2 regions of the Caulobacter sp. KR2-114 genome follow, and region 1 is predicted to be linked to the other one. Evidence: predicted binding sites of a transcription regulator. Region 1 holds the regulator's gene; the other holds the start of a gene.

Region 1 (7,497 bases):
AATGGACAAATCCGCCAGCTCGATGAGGGTCTTTGCGCCCTCCTTGACCAGCGGGATCACGACCTGGAGCTTCGCGGTCGCATCGGCCGGCAGATCCAGGCCGCGGCCTTGCAGGATCGGCAGCACCAGGCCGGCCAGGCGGGCGTCGTCGGCGCGGCGGATGTGCCAGTTGTTGACGTGGTTCAGCTTGTCAAAGTCGAGGCGCGCGCCGGCCTTGACCACGTCGCGCACGTCGAACCAGGCGATCGCCTGATCGTCCGTGAACAGTTCGTCGTCGCCATGCCCCCAGCCCAGCTTGGCCAGGTAGTTGCGCACCGCCTCAGGCAGGTAGCCCATGTCGCGGAACTCGCCCACCGACTGGGCGCCGTGCCGCTTGGACAGCTTGCCGCCGTCCTTGCCCAGGATCAGCGGCAAGTGGGCGAAGGTCGGAACCGGCCAGCCCAGGGCGCGATAGAGCAGGGTCTGGCGTCCGGCATTGCTCAGGTGCTCCTCGCCGCGGATCACGTGGGTGACGCCCATGTCGTGATCATCGACGGTGACGCCGAGGTTGTAGATCACCGTTCCATCCGTCCGCAGCAGGACGAAGTCCTCGATGTCCTTGTTGGGAAAGCGGACCGTGTCGCGGACCAGGTCCTCCACCACGGTCTCGCCCTCGTCCGGGGTGCGGAAGCGGATCACATGCGGCTTGCCCTGTTCCATCGGGCCCGGCGTGCGGTCGCGCCAGGGCGAGCGCAGGGCGTGGCCCTCGGCGCGGGACTTCTCCTTGAGGATCTCCGCCTCGTCGACGGTCATGTAGCAGGCGTAGGCGTGGCCGGCCTCGATCAGCCGCTGCACGGCCGCCTTGTGCACCGCCGCGCGGGCGAACTGGAACACCGGCTCGCCGTCCCACTGCAGCCCCAGCCAGCTCAGGCTGTCGAAGATCACCTGCACCGAGGCCTCGGTGGAGCGCTCGCGGTCGGTGTCCTCGATGCGCAACAGGAACGTGCCGCCGGTGTGCTTTGCATACAGCCAGTTGAAAAGCGCCGACCTTGCGTTGCCAATATGCATGGAACCGGTGGGCGACGGGGCGATACGGGTGACGACAGGAGACTTGGGGGCGGAGGACATAGGTGATCCGATTGCGGGAGAACGGGCCGGGCCGGGCGCGTGGGCGCCCGGGTCGAGGGCGCGGCCTCTTAGCACGCGCCGCGCGCGGCTTCCTAGTACGGCCGCGCTGCGGGCCTGGCTGGCCGCCGAGGGCGCGGCGCAGCTCGACCGCTGGATGCTGGGGGCGCCGATCGCGTTCGGCGGCGGCGCGGCGGTGTATTTCGCCCTGCCAGACGAGCCGCCGCTGGGACCCTTGCTGGCGCTCGCCGGGGCGGCGACGCTGCTGGCGCTGGCGGCGCGCCGCTGGAGCCGAAGCCGCGCCCTGATCATCCTCGTCCTCTACGCCGCCCTGTTCGCCGGCGGGCTGGCGGCCGGCCGCATCCGCACCCTGCGGGTCGCCGCGCCGATCGCGCCGTTCTCGCAGAGCACCCTGGTCGAAGGCTGGGTCACCGACGTGCCGAGCGCCGCCTCCGGACGGGCGCGGCTGATGATCGCCCCGGTGCGCATCGGCCGCCTGCGCCGAGACCAGCTGCCCAACCGCCTGCGGGTGACCGTCCCCGGCGACCTCATGATCGGGCCGGGCAGGGCGGTGCGCCTGGCCGCCTTCATCAGCCCCCCGCCAGCCCCGGCCAGTCCCGGAGCCTACGATTTCGCCCGGGACGAATATTTCCAGGGCATCGGCGCGGTGGGGTTCTCCAAGGCCTCGCCCGAACTGATCAGCCTGCCGCCGCCGCCGCTCGCCCTGCGGATCGAGCTGGCGATCAACCAGGCCCGCTGGGCGTTGAGCCGCCGCATAGCCGGCGACATGGACGCAAAGTCCGCCGGGCTCGGGGTGGCGATGATCACCGGCTACCAGGCCTGGCTGTCCGACGACGATCAGACCAGCCTGCGCAACTCGGGCCTGGCGCACATCATCTCGATCAGCGGCGTGCACATGGCCATCGTCGGCGGCTTCGTGTTCCTGGCGGTCCGGCTGCTGGTGGCGCTGTGGCCCTGGCTGGCGCTGCGGGTTCCGGGCAAGAAGGTGGCCGCGGCCGTCGGCCTGGCGGCGATCCTGCTGTACCTGCTGGTGTCCGGCGCGCCGCCGCCGGCGCAGCGCTCGGCGATCACCGCCAGCCTGGTGTTCGGCGCCATCCTGGTCGACCGGCGGGCGATCAGCCTGCACGTCCTGGCCATCGCCGCCCTGACCATCCTGCTGCTGCAGCCGGAGGCCATCGTCCAGCCCGGCTTCCAGATGTCGTTCGCCGCCACCACCGCGCTGGTGGCCCTGGCCGAGGTCTGGCCGCGACGGCCGCATCCGATCAGCGTCCCCTGGCCGATCCGCGTTGTGCAGCAGGGGTTCGGCTGGCTGGCGATCAGCCTGGCCGCCAGCTTCGTGGCCGGCCTCGCCACCGAGCCGTTCGGGGTGCAGGACTTCAATCGCACCGCCGTCTATGGCCTGGGCGCCAACCTGGTCACCGAGCCGCTGGAGACCTTCGTCATCATGCCGGCCCTGGCGCTGGGCGCGCTGGCGGAGACCTTCCACCTCGGCGCGCCGCTGCTGGCGCTCGCCGGCTGGGGCATCGACCTGCTCTATCGGGTGTCGGGCTGGTTCTCCGGCCTGCCCTGGTCGGTGTGGACCGTGCCCAGCAAGCCGGACTTCACCCTGCCGGTCGCGTTTCTCGGCATCCTGATGCTGTGCCTCTGGAAGGGCCGCCTGCGCTGGATCGGCCTGCCGTGCGCCCTGATGGTGAGCCTGTGGCCCCGGCCCCCGGCGCCGGAAGTCTGGGTGGCGTCGGATGCGGCGGCCGCGGCCGTGCAGGACGGCCATACCGCCTGGCTGCTGCGGCCCAAGGTCAGGCTGTTCGCCGCCGACATGTGGTCGCGGCGGCAGGCCTTCATGCTGGAGGACGACGATCCGGCCCGCACCCGGCCGTTCGACTGCGACCGGCGGATCTGCGGCGCCGTCACCGCCAGCGGTGGCCGCGTGGTGCTGTGGTGGATCCACCGCACGCCGGCCGGAGCCGAGCTGGACGACCTCTGCCGCAACGCCGACCTGATCCTGATCCGCGCCACGAAGGTCGCCGCCACCCCGGCCTGCGCGGGCAAGCCGATGCTCACCGGCGAGGACTTCGCCCGCGGCGGCTCAGCCGAGCTCTATCGGGCGTCGCGGGGCTGGAACGTGGTCTGGGCCCAGGACGTGCGCGGACGCCGTCCCTGGTCGCAGGCTAGTGATAGCGGCGAATGAGCCCCACCAGCTTGCCCTGCACGGCCACCTGGTCGGGGCCGAAGATGCGGGTCTCGTAGGCCGGGTTGGCGGCCTCCAGGGCGATCGAGGCGCCCTTCTTGCGCAGGCGCTTCAGCGTGGCTTCCTCGCCCATCACTAGGGCGACGACGATCTCGCCGGAGTTGGCGGTGCTGGTCTTGCGGATCACCACATAGTCGCCGTCGAGGATGCCGGCCTGGATCATCGAGTCGCCCTGCACCTCCAGCACATAGTGCTCGCCGGCGCCCAGGATGCTCTCGGGGACCTGCAGGCGGTCGCGCTCGTGCTGGATGGCCTCGATCGGCGTGCCGGCGGCGATACGGCCGAGGACCGGCAGGTCGCGCACGTCGTTGGCCGCGACCGGCGCGGCGGGGCCGGCGTTCTCGATCAGCTGCGGACGGAAGGCGGACCGGCCCTTGGGCGGCGCCGCGGCGGTAGCCTGTTCCGGCAGCTTGGTGACCTCCAGCGCCCGCGCCCGGTGCGGCAGGCGGCGCAGGAAGCCGCGTTCCTCCAGCGCCGTGATCAGGCGGTGAATTCCCGACTTGGAGGCCAGATCCAGCGCCTCCTTCATCTCGTCGAACGACGGCGAGACTCCGGTCTCCTTGATCCGCTCATGGATATACATGAGCAGTTCGTGTTGTTTGCGCGTGAGCATCGCCGCCTCGCCTTCACCCGCCGGAGCGCCGGTCAGGAACAAACCAAAAACATTTGGATGTTCTCTAGGCGTTCTTTCTTAATGTCAAGTGAACGGCAAAGCAACGTGATTTCAAGGGGATAGGGAGGCGATGAACGCCCCGCGACGGTGAATCCGGCCGTCCAGCCGGAAGCAGGTCTCCACAGGCGCCCGAGTCGCGGCTCAGCCCAGCAGGGCGCGGGTGGCGGCCGCGACGTCGGCCTGGCGCATCAGGCTCTCGCCGACCAGCATCGCCACCGCCCCGGCGGCTTCCAGCCGGGCGGCGTCGGCGGGGGTGAAGATGCCGCTCTCGGTGACCAGCAGGGCTCCGGCAGGAACCCGGCCCGCAAGGCGCTCGGTGATCGCCAGGTCGGTGACGAAGGTGCGCAGGTCGCGGTTGTTGACGCCGATCATGCCGCCGCCCAGCGCCACGGCGCGGTCGAGTTCGGCCTCGTCATGGGTCTCGATCAGCACGTCCATGCCGAACCGCGCCGCCTCGGCGATCAGGTCGGCGGCGAGGCTGTCGTCCACCATGGCCAGGATCACCAGGATGGCGTCGGCGCCCAGGGCGCGGGATTCGGCCACCTGCCAGGGATCGACCAGGAACTCCTTGCGCAGGGCGGGCAGGGCGACGGCCTGCCGGGCCGCCGTCAGGTAGGCGTCGGCCCCCTGGAAGCTGGGGGTGTCGGTGAGCACGGACAGGCAGGCCGCGCCGCCGGCCTCATAGGCCCTCGCGTGGGCGGTGGGGTCGAAGTCCGGCCGGATCAGCCCCTTGGACGGCGAAGCCTTCTTGATCTCGGCGATCAGCGCCAGACGGCCTGGCGCGTGCGCCCGCTCCAGGGCAGCGCGGAAACCGCGGGGCGGCGAGGCGAGGGCGGCGCGCGCGTCGACCTGCCCTTGAGTCTCCGTCGCGCGCCGCTCGGCGACCTCCTCGCGCTTGTAGGCCGCGATCCTGGCGAGGATGTCGCTCATGCTCGCGTGATCTCCACGAGGGTGTCCAGCGCCCGCAGGGCCGCGCCGGAATCGATGGCGTGGGCGGCCATGTCGACGCCTTCGCGCAGGGTCTCGGCCCGGTCCGCCACCAGGAAGGCCGCCGCCGCGTTGAGCAGGACGATATCGCGATAGGCGCCCATGGCGCCGGCCAGCAGCGCCCGCAGGGCCTCGGCGTTCGCCGCGGCGTCGCCGCCGGTCAGGTCCGAAAGCGCGGCGCGGGGCAGGCCCACGGCCTCGGGGGTGACATTGAACAGGCGGACGCCGGCGCCGGTGCGCCACTCGGCGACCTGGGTGACCCCGGTCGTGCTCATCTCGTCGAGGCCCTCGCCATGCACGACCCAGGCGCGCTCGGCGCCCAGGGCCCCCAGCACCCTGGCCAGGGGTTCGACCCAGCGCGGGTCGTAGACGCCCAGCAACTGGCGCTGCGCCCCCGCCGGATTGGACAGCGGCCCCAGCAGGTTGAACACGGTGCGGAACCCCAGCTCCTGGCGCACCGGCATCACGTGCCGCAGCGCCCCGTGGTGGGCGACCGCGAACAGGAAGCAGATCCCCGCGCGCTCCAGCGCCTCGCGCTGCCGGTCGGGGCCCGCCGCGATGTTCACGCCGAGGGCGCCCAGCACGTCCGACGACCCGGAACGCGACGACACCGCGCGCGTGCCGTGCTTGGCGACCTTCAGCCCGCCCCCCGCGGCCACGAAGCCGACGGCGGTGGAGATGTTCAGGGTGTGCAGCCCGTCACCGCCGGTGCCGCAGACGTCGATCACCTGGAAGGGGTGCTCCAGCACCGTGGCGGCCCGCCGCATGGCCCGCGCGCAGGCCGTGATCTCGCCGACGGTCTCGCCGCGCATGCGCATGGCGGTGACCGCCGCGGCGATCTGCGCCGGGCTCGGCTCGCCGCGCAGACAGGCGGCGAAGAAGGCCTCGGCGTCGGGCTCGTCCATGGTGGCGCCGTCGGCGAGTCTGGCCAGCAGCGGCTTGAAGGCGTCAGACATGATCTCGCCGCGCTCAGGCCTCGACGAGGCGCTGCACGCTCGCCAGATCCATGAAGTTCAGCAGCAGCTGATGGCCGCCCTCGGTGGCGATGCTCTCGGGGTGGAACTGCACCCCATGCAGCGGTCGGGTCTTGTGCTGGAAGCCCATGATCTCGCCGTCGTCGGTCCAGGCGGTGATCTCCAGCACGTCGGGCAGGGTTTCGCGCCGCACCGAAAGGCTGTGGTAGCGGGTGGCGGTGAATGGGTCGGGCAGGCCCTTGAAGATGCCCTTGCCGGCGTGGTGGATCGGGCTGGTCTTGCCGTGCATGAGGGCCTTGGCGCGGATCACCTCGCCGCCCATGGCCTGGCCGATGGCCTGGTGGCCCAGGCAGACGCCGAGGATCGGCAGGTCGTCCGGCGCGCCGGAGATCAGCGGCAGGCAGATGCCCGCCTCGTTGGGCGTGCACGGACCCGGCGACAGCAGCACCGCCTCGGGGCGAAGGGCCAGGGCGTCCTGCACGGTGATCTTGTCGTTGCGATAGACCGTGGTCTCCGCCCCAAGCTCGTTCAGGTAGTGGACGAGGTTGTAGGTGAAGCTGTCGTAGTTATCGATGACCAGGATCATGGGGCGCCTCGCGAGGCCCGGTACTTAAGCGCAAGCGGCCGCTGCGCCAAGGGACCGCGTTGGCGGACGGGGCAGGGCGGGCCACTGTGACGCCATGAGCACTGTCGATTCGCCGATCGAAAAGGTGGCGCTGCAACGCGCCCGCGCCCTGCTGAAGGCGCCCGTGGCGCGCGATCCCGCCCTGGCTGCGGTGGCGGCCGCGGCGCTGTTCGCGGTCTCGGCCCTGGCCCTGGCGACGGTGTGGATCGTGCTGCCGCCGGTGTTCAGCGAAGCGCCGCACGCGGCGACGCAGGGCCGCTAGGGCGGGCCGGGCCGGCGCCGCGCGCCCCGTCTGCGCCCACCCTCCCCACCGTCATCCTCGGGCGTCAGTCCCGAGGATCCATGAACACGTGAAATTAAGTCGCGAGCGGCAGCGGAGCGTCGCAGGGCGCTCGCGGCGGCCACCGGTGCGTGGCGCGCCCTTCGAAGCGCGCCACCCGGTCTCCCGTGTGCATGGCCCCTCGGCACAGGGCCGAGGGTGACGGAGAAGGAAAGGGGCGGCTGCTGATTCAGGCGAAGCGCCAGGCTTCCTGCGCGGCTTTGCGCAGGGCGCGGGACTTGTGGACGGTTTCCTCGTACTCGGCGTCCGGGTCGCTGTCGGCGACCACCCCGCCGCCGGCCTGCACGTACATCACGCCTTCCTTGACCAGGGCCGTGCGCAGCACGATGCAGGTGTCCACCGAGCCGTCGGCGCCGAAGTAGCCCACCGCGCCGGCGTAGCCGATGCCGCGCTTCTCCTGTTCCAGCTCGTCGATGATTTCCATCGCCCGCACCTTGGGCGCGCCGGACAGGGTGCCCGCGGGCAGGGCGGCCATCAGCACGTCCACCGGATCGACCCGCTCGGGGGCGTCGCCCTCGACGTTGG
Region 2 (7,497 bases), on a different contig from region 1:
TCCGCCTGATCGACGGCATCGCCGCCACCGAGACCAGCCTGCTGCTGTCGACGCGCCGGCTGTAGAGGGGCGGACGTCGCCGACCACGCCCGGCGTCCCAGCCCCTCTCGTCACCCCGGACAAGCGCGAAGCGCGCCGATCCGGGGCCAGCGGTTCAACCTCCAGGACGATGTCGAGCCTGGCGCTGCCCGGCATTCGCCCAATCGCCGGCGTCTGAGCGCCCGCTTGGCCGGCCCCGGTTCTGCGCTGCGCTCCGGCCGGGGTGACGAGATGGGGAGACGGCGGGGTCGCCGACCCCTGGCGCAAAGCCTCCGCCGGGCGCATCCTCTTTCCGGCTGGGGGCGGTGGATCAATCGGCGCCGCAGGGCGCGGGTCGGAGACGGCGATGCGGATGGCGCGGCCAATGATCGGGCGACTAACGGCTGGACTGTCGCTGCTGGCGGCGCTCGGCGGCTGCGCCGCCAGCGATCCCCTGAACACGCTGCAGGACGGCGTCGGCTATCGCAACGTGGCGGTGGGCTCGGGCAGCGCCAGCGCCTTCTACTACATCCCCGCCGACGCCTGGACGGCGCTGGCGGCCGACGACGGCGCGCGCATGCAGGCCATGCTCGGCGACCACAGCTTCAGCGCGGTCAAGCCCAACACCCCGGTGAAGATGACCCTCGGCCAGCGCTACCTGGTGATCCCGGTCTGCGCCGGCCAGCCCCGCCCCGACCGCGCCATCCGCCCGGTGATCGAGGACCAGAAGACGCTGGAGGTGGAGTGCTGAGGGCGCAGGCCTGGCGGGACCGTCGCGCTCATCCGGGCCGGTGCTGACCTGTGGCCCCTTCCACCCCCGGGCTGCGCCCGGCGATCCCCCTTCCCCGTTTCACGGGGAAGGAGAAAAGTAGTGACCCCGCACTCCTCCCACGCGTAGCGGGGGAGGGGGACCATCGCGCCATCGGCGCGATGGTGGAGGGGGCTTGCGCCCTATCGGCACAAGACCTCGATCCGCGCCTCTACCCCCACGTCGGCATGGTCCCCGCCCCCTCCGCCATGCCATCCGCGGCCGGGGCGATCCGTCGATAGATCAGGGCTTCGGCGACGTGCACGCGGCGCACGGTGGGGGCGGCTTCCAGGTCGGCGATGGTGCGGGCCAGGCGGATGGTGCGGGTCCAGCCGCGGGCGGTCAGGCGGCCCATCTCGGCGGCGCGGGCCATCAGCGCCTGGGCCGGCTCGTCGAGGCCGGCGATGTGCTCCAGCCAGCGGCCCTCGGCCCGCGCGTTCAGCGCCGTGACGCCGCGCGGCGCCGCCTCGCCGTCGGCGCCGGCGGCGATCGCCGCGTCGGCCCGGTCGGCCTGGATCTGGCGGGCGCGGGCGACCCGGGCGGCGACCTCGGCCGTGCCCTCGGCCGGCGGCGGCAGGGTCAGGTCGAAGGCGGTTACCGGCGGCACGTCCACGGCCAGGTCGATGCGGTCCATCAGCGGCCCCGACACCCGGCCCTGGTAGGAGACCTGGCAGCGCGGGGCCTTGCCGCAGTGGCCGCGCCCCGACCCACCCTGGCCGCAGCGGCAGGGGTTCATCGCCGCCACCAGCTGCACCCGGGCCGGATAGCGCACGTGGGCGTTGGCCCGGGCCACCGTGACCTCGCCGGTCTCCAGCGGCTGGCGCAGCGAATCCAGCGCCTGGGCCGAGAACTCCGGCAGCTCGTCCAGGAACAGCACGCCATTGTGCGCCAGGGAGACCTCGCCCGGCCTGACCCGGGTCCCGCCGCCGGTCAGGGCGGCCATGGTGGCCGAGTGGTGCGGGGCGCGGAACGGCCGCGCCCGGGTCAGGGCGCCCTTGGCGATCAGGCCGGCGATCGAGTGCACCATCGAGGTTTCCAGCAGCTCGCCCGGCGTCAGCGGCGGCAGCAGCCCCGGCAGGCGCTGGGCCAGCATCGACTTTCCCGAGCCCGGCGGGCCGACGTACAACAGGTTGTGGCCGCCGGCGGCGGCGATCTCCAGCGCCCGCTTGGCGTTCTCCTGGCCCTTGACGTCCTTCAGGTCCGGCGCGGCGACGCCGTCGAGCATCGGGCCGGGTTGCGGCGGGCTCATCAGCTGGCTGCCGCGGAAGTGGTTGATCAGGGCGATCAGCGAGCGGGGCGCCAGCACCGGGGTGTCGCCGGCCCAGGCCGCCTCGGGCCCGCAGGCGTCCGGGCAGATCAGGCCCAGGCCCATCGAACCGGCCGCCACCGCCGCCGGCAGGGCTCCAGCCACAGGGGCGATCTCGCCGTTGAGATTCAGCTCGCCGATCGCGGCCCAGCCGTCCAGGGCGTCGGCCGGCAGCACCCCCAGCAGGATCAGCAGGGCGAGCGCGATCGGCAGGTCGAAGTGGTTGCCTTCCTTGGGCAGGTCGGCCGGCGCCAGGTTGGCGACGATGCGCTTGCCCGGCAGCGCCAGCCCCAGGCCGGCGAAGGCGGCGCGCACCCGCTCGCGCGATTCCGCCACCGCCTTGTCGGCCAGGCCCACCACCATGAAGCTGGGCAGGCCGAGGGTGGTCTGCACCTCCACGTCGACCCGACGGGCGTCGACGCCCTCGAACGCCACTGAAACCACCCGCGCCGCCACGGAATTATCCCCCACAGCCCGTTGTTATCCACAATCTGAGCACGAGTAGGAGGGTGGATCAAGAACAAAGGTAGAACTTAGCGGGTAACTGTATCAACTCTGTGACTTAGACGGGGGCCTTCAACCAGAAGCTAAGCTTCACAGGGCGCCGCGCAGCGCCTCCACCCGGTCCCACAGCGCCGCCGCCGCGTCGCCGCCGCCGAACCGCTTCAGCTGCTGCGCGCCGGTGGGGGAGGTGACGTTGATCTCGGTCAGGTAGTCGCCGATCACGTCGATGCCCACGAACAGCAGGCCGCGGCTCTTCAGCTCCGGCGCAATGGTGTCGCAGATCTCGCGGTCGCGGGCGGTCAGCTCCACCGCCTCGGCGCGGCCGCCGCGGGCGAGGTTCGAGCGCACCTGGCCCTCGGCCGGCACCCGGTTGATGGCCCCGACCGGCTCGCCGTCCACCAGGATGATGCGCTTGTCGCCCTTCGACACCGCCGGCACGAACTTCTGGGCGATCACCTGCTCGCGGCCGATCATGGCGTGCAGTTCCAGGAGGGCGTCGAGGTTGGGGTCGTCCGCCTTCAGCCGCACCACGCCCGAGCCGCCGCCGCCGTACAGCGGCTTGAGCACCATGTCGCCGTGGCGGGCGTGGAAGTCGTGCAGCATGTCGGCGTCGGAGGTGATCAGGGTCGGTGGCTGCAGGCCGGGAAAGCCGGTGACGAACAGCTTCTCCGGCGCGTTCCTGACCTCGAAGGGGTTGTTGACCACCAGGGTCGCCGGGTGGATGCGCTCCAGGAAGTGGGTGGCGGTGATGTAGGCCATGTCGAACGGCGGATCCTGGCGCATCAGGATGGCGTCGAACTCCGACAGGTCGCGCACCTCGTACTGGCCGAGGTCGTGGTGGTCGCCCTTCACCGCGCGCAGGTTCAGCGGCCGGCCCCGCGCCAGCACCCGGCCGTCCTCCAGGCCGATGCGGTCGGGGGTATAGACCCACAGGCCGTGGCCGCGGGTCTGGGCCTCCAGCATCAGCAGGAAGGTGGTGTCGGTGTCGATGTTGATCCCTTCGACGGGATCCATCTGGATGGCGACCTGAAGCGGCATGCATTCCCCGGCTGAGCTAAGGCCCAGGCGGTGATGTAGTGGCAGCGCGGCCGGGGCGGAAGCGCCTTCCGCTGGCGCCGGGGCGAGGAAAACTGGCGGAGGGCCCCGCGCTCACGCCAGGCGCGGGTCCCGCCCATGCTCGCGAGCCGGCTCACACCCGAAGATGATGGGGTCTGATCTGCCTTCTCCCCTTGCGGGAGAAGGTGTCTTGCGTAGCAAGACGGATGAGGGGTCTCCGAGGCAATGCCGGCCGTCGCCGCGCCGGGGCCGACACGCTGGTCTTCAAAGACTCGTCCACCCCTCATCCGACCCGCTGACGCGGGCCACCTTCTCCCGCAAGGGGAGAAGGACACCGCACCGGGCAGCGCTTGTGACCAGTTTCCAGGGCGGGCGCTTCAGCCCTTCCCCGCGTGGACCCTGGCCAGCAGGGCGGCCTCGCGTTCGGGGGTCAGGCCGGCGTGCAGGGTCGCCTGGCGTTCGGCCGGCAGGGTCCGGAACCAGGCCAGGGTGTCGGCGGCGGTGGTCGCCGTGGGGCGGAAGGTCAGGCCGGCCGCCAGGGCGCGGTCGATGCGGCGGCGGGCGAAGCCGGCGTCCTCGCCGCTTCCGGGAACCCAGGCGGGCATGTCGCTCCAGGCCTCGACGTGCTCGGCGTCGAGGATCGCCGTTGGGACCCAGGTCAGCTGGGGGGTCACGCCGACGCCGGCGGCGATGTCCGCCAGCATCGCCCGCATGCTCAGCTCGTGCGCCGGGCCGGTGGCGTTGAACACGCCGAAGGTGCGCTGCTCGGCCAGGCGGATGGTCCATTCGGCCAGGTCGCGGGCGTCGATGAACTGCACCGGATCGGTCCCGTCGCCGGGCGCGGCGATCTCGCCGCCCCGCGCCAGGCGCACCGGCCACCAGGTGAAGCGGTCGGTCTCGTCGCCGGGTCCGGCGATCAGGCCGGGGCGGACGATGGTCACCGCCGCGCCGAACTGGCGCCTGGCCTCGCCCTCGCTGGCCGCCTTCAATGGGCCGTAGAGCTCGCGGTGCGGGCCGGCGGAGGTCTCGGCCAGCGGGTCCTTGCCGGCGTAGGCCAGCAGCGGCGCGGTCTCGTCGGCCGCGGCGTGGTTGTCGGCGTAGACCGAGACGGTGGAGACGAACAGGTACTGGCCGACGTGGCCGGCCAGCGCCTTGCCGGCGTCGCGCACCCAGAACGGCAGGGTGGTGGGGTTATCGATGCAGGCGTCCCACGACCGGCCTTCCAGCGCCTTCAGGTCGCCGGTGCTGCGGTCGCCCAGCAGCTCCTCCACCGGGCCGGGCCAGGCCTCCTTCTGGCGGCCGCGGTTGAAGATCGTCACCTGGTGGCCGCGGTCCAGGGCATAGCGCACCTGGTGCGGGCCGATGAACCCTGTGCCGCCGAGGATCAGCAGCTTCAGCGGCCGGGGCGGCGCGGCGGCCGCCCGGGCGAGGGCGGGGGCCGCGAGGGTGGCGGCCAGCAGGCCGCGGCGGGTGAGTCGCGCCATGGTCTTCTCCTCCCGGTCGCTGCCCGCCGGCGCCCGCCAGGCGATCAGGCGCCGGCTTTTTGAGCAGATCACGGACAGATACGCCGCCCGCAACAGCGCCGATTCCGGCAATCTATACTCATTATTGAGGGCGCGGCCTCAGTTTGGTTGCGCGTTCGCAGATTCCCGTTATCTGAGCCGTCGACATGTCGGGATCGCCGGCGCCGCAGGCAGAAGGCCACCAACACGGCGGACATCGCCTATGGCGTCTACACCGGCCAGTTCCCGAACATCAGCCGCTCGCGCACCAAGACCGTGCCGACCCTCGGCGCCTATGGCCAGGTCAACTGGCGGGTCCCCGGCAATCCCCTGACGGTGTCGCTGGGCTACAAGGTGGACGACTATTTCGGCCCCGCGGACGGCGGCTTCCAGAGCAGTCGCTCCGTCGACGTCCTGGAGCACGGTCCGTTCGTCTCCCTGGTCTGGAAGCTGCAGTAGCGGCCAGGCCGCCCCATGGCGCGGGACGTCTCACCGATCCTGGACGGCACGGCCGAGCTGGCCGTCGAATGGCGCTCGGGCTGGCTGGCCGGCGACCCGGCCATCGAGGCCCGGATGGCGACGGTGGTGCAGAGCTAGGATCTGGTGGGCAAGCCGCGCCGCGCGATCTGGCGGACCAGCGGCCTGACCTTGGTGGGCTACACCGACGAGGGCGAGCAGATCCGTGTCGCGTGGTTCGAGCATGCCGCGGTGCGTTAGCCCTCTCGGGCGGAAACCCCTCACCTTCCCACGCGGCTTGCTCCCGCAAGCCACGCGGGCCCCTTCCTCTCCCTGTGGGAGAGGAATTCTTCAGCGCCGTTCGCAGGTTAGGATGTTCGCGCTGGTTCTCTCTTCCCCCTCTCCCACAGGGAGAGGGAGGGGCCCATGGCGCAGCCATGGGAAGGTGAGGGGTTCCTCCGCCGGACGCAGCCTAGTTGAGCTTCAGCCGCACGCGTTCGCGCGCCGCGCGGGCGGCGAGGGCGGCGCCGCCGTCGAGCAGCTGGGCCTGGCCCAGGGCCAGCAAGGCCCCGGCCAGGGCGCCCTGGCCCTCGCGGGCGGCGGCGACGTCCAGCCAGGGGCGGTGGTCGGTGGGGTCCAGCAGGGCCCGGCGCAGGGCCGAGCGCTCGGCGCGGGCGTAGTCGCGGGCGGCGACGGCGCGGGCGAAGATGTTGTTCTGCAGCCGGATCAGCACCGCCCGGTCGCTCACCGGCGCCATCAGCGTGTCGAGCCGCTCAGCGACGTCCGGGGTCAGGCCGGCGTGCAGCGCCCGGCGGGTCAGCTCCGAGGGCAGCACCACGCGGCCCTCGCTGTAGGGGTCCAGCGCCAGCGGCCCCTCGTCGGTCTCGATGCGCAGCAGGAAGTGGCCGGGGAAGTCGACGCCGCGCACCTCCAGGCCGCAGCGCCGGGCGGCGTCGAGGTAGTAGACCCCCAGCGCCACCGGCAGCCCCTTGCGGCGCTGGCAGACGGCCAGGATGTCGGCGTTGTCGGGATGGTCGTAGGTGATCAGGTCGCCGGCCAGGCGCAGGTCGCCGGCCATGGTCTCGGCCAGGGCCTCCTCCGGCGACTCCCGGTCCAGGCGGAGCTTCAGCCGTTCGGCGCCCTCGCGGGCCATCTGCCGGGCGGCCTCCGGATCGCGGGTCGGATCCTCGTGCACCGAACAGGCGATCGCCGCGTCGAGCAGGGGGAAGTCGGCGTCCCCGCGCTCGCCCACCGCCTTCAGGAAGATTTCCGCCTCGCCGCGGTTCATCACGATGGCCTCAATGTCCCCGCCAGGCGTCGGCAATATGGCGCGGCCGGCGGCCGGGGGCGAGGGCCAGCAGGTCCAGGCGGATGGTGGCGTGGGCCAGGGCCGGGCGGCGCCGCGCGATGGCCTGGGCCGCGCGCCGCAGCCGCTCGCGCTGCCGGACCGTGACGGCGTCCAGCGCGGCCTCCAGGCTCGCGCGCAGCTTGACCTCGACCACCGCCAGCACCTCGCCTTTCTGGGCCAGCAGATCGATCTCGCCCATCGGCGTCTTAAGCCGAAAGCCCAGGATGCGGTACCCCTTGGCCATCAGCCAGACCGCCGCCAGCCACTCGCCGCGCCGGCCGCTGAGCCGGGCGGCCAGGCCCCGCGCGCGGCGGCGCTCGCGCCGGGTCGAGGGCAGGCGCGAGGCCGGCGACGTCATGCCCGGCCCTTGAGGGCCAGCGCCCGGGCGTAGAGGTCCCGGCGCGGCAGGCCGAGCGCCTTGGCCACCTCGGAAGCGGCCTCCGCCGGCCCGGCGCGGGTCAGCGCCTCGGCCAGGGCGACGTCGGCCTCGTCGGCGGTG

What was found. The regulator LexA, encoded in region 1, represses DNA repair genes until DNA is damaged. The targets are predictions, from matches to a motif close to ATGTTCNCNANNTGTTCT.
Region 2: a site for LexA is predicted at 2,650-2,667, ahead of ACO2Q3_RS23040 (YifB family Mg chelatase-like AAA ATPase). Genes of this name have one in related genera too.

The regions. Positions count from the first base shown of each region.
Region 1 covers NZ_JBMSEC010000002.1:419,800-427,296, reverse strand. Annotated here, with positions in the region: gene gltX (glutamate--tRNA ligase) at 1-1,107, opposite strand, end outside; gene ACO2Q3_RS08165 (ComEC/Rec2 family competence protein) at 1,262-3,313, shown strand; gene lexA (transcriptional repressor LexA) at 3,294-3,986, opposite strand; gene trpC (indole-3-glycerol phosphate synthase TrpC) at 4,188-4,976, opposite strand; gene trpD (anthranilate phosphoribosyltransferase) at 4,973-5,989, opposite strand; gene ACO2Q3_RS08145 (anthranilate synthase component II) at 6,003-6,593, opposite strand; gene ACO2Q3_RS08140 (hypothetical protein) at 6,688-6,894, shown strand; gene trpE (anthranilate synthase component I) at 7,142-7,497, opposite strand, start outside.
Region 2 covers NZ_JBMSEC010000007.1:265,216-272,712, reverse strand. Annotated here, with positions in the region: gene ACO2Q3_RS23050 (Lrp/AsnC family transcriptional regulator) at 1-65, shown strand, start outside; gene ACO2Q3_RS23045 (hypothetical protein) at 404-769, shown strand; gene ACO2Q3_RS23040 (YifB family Mg chelatase-like AAA ATPase) at 999-2,588, opposite strand; gene gshB (glutathione synthase) at 2,727-3,674, opposite strand; gene ACO2Q3_RS23030 (NAD-dependent epimerase/dehydratase family protein) at 4,070-5,176, opposite strand; gene ACO2Q3_RS23025 (hypothetical protein) at 5,324-5,653, shown strand; gene ACO2Q3_RS23020 (hypothetical protein) at 5,669-5,791, shown strand; gene ACO2Q3_RS23015 (SirB1 family protein) at 6,123-6,938, opposite strand; gene ACO2Q3_RS23010 (YraN family protein) at 6,949-7,356, opposite strand; gene rsmI (16S rRNA (cytidine(1402)-2'-O)-methyltransferase) at 7,353-7,497, opposite strand, start outside.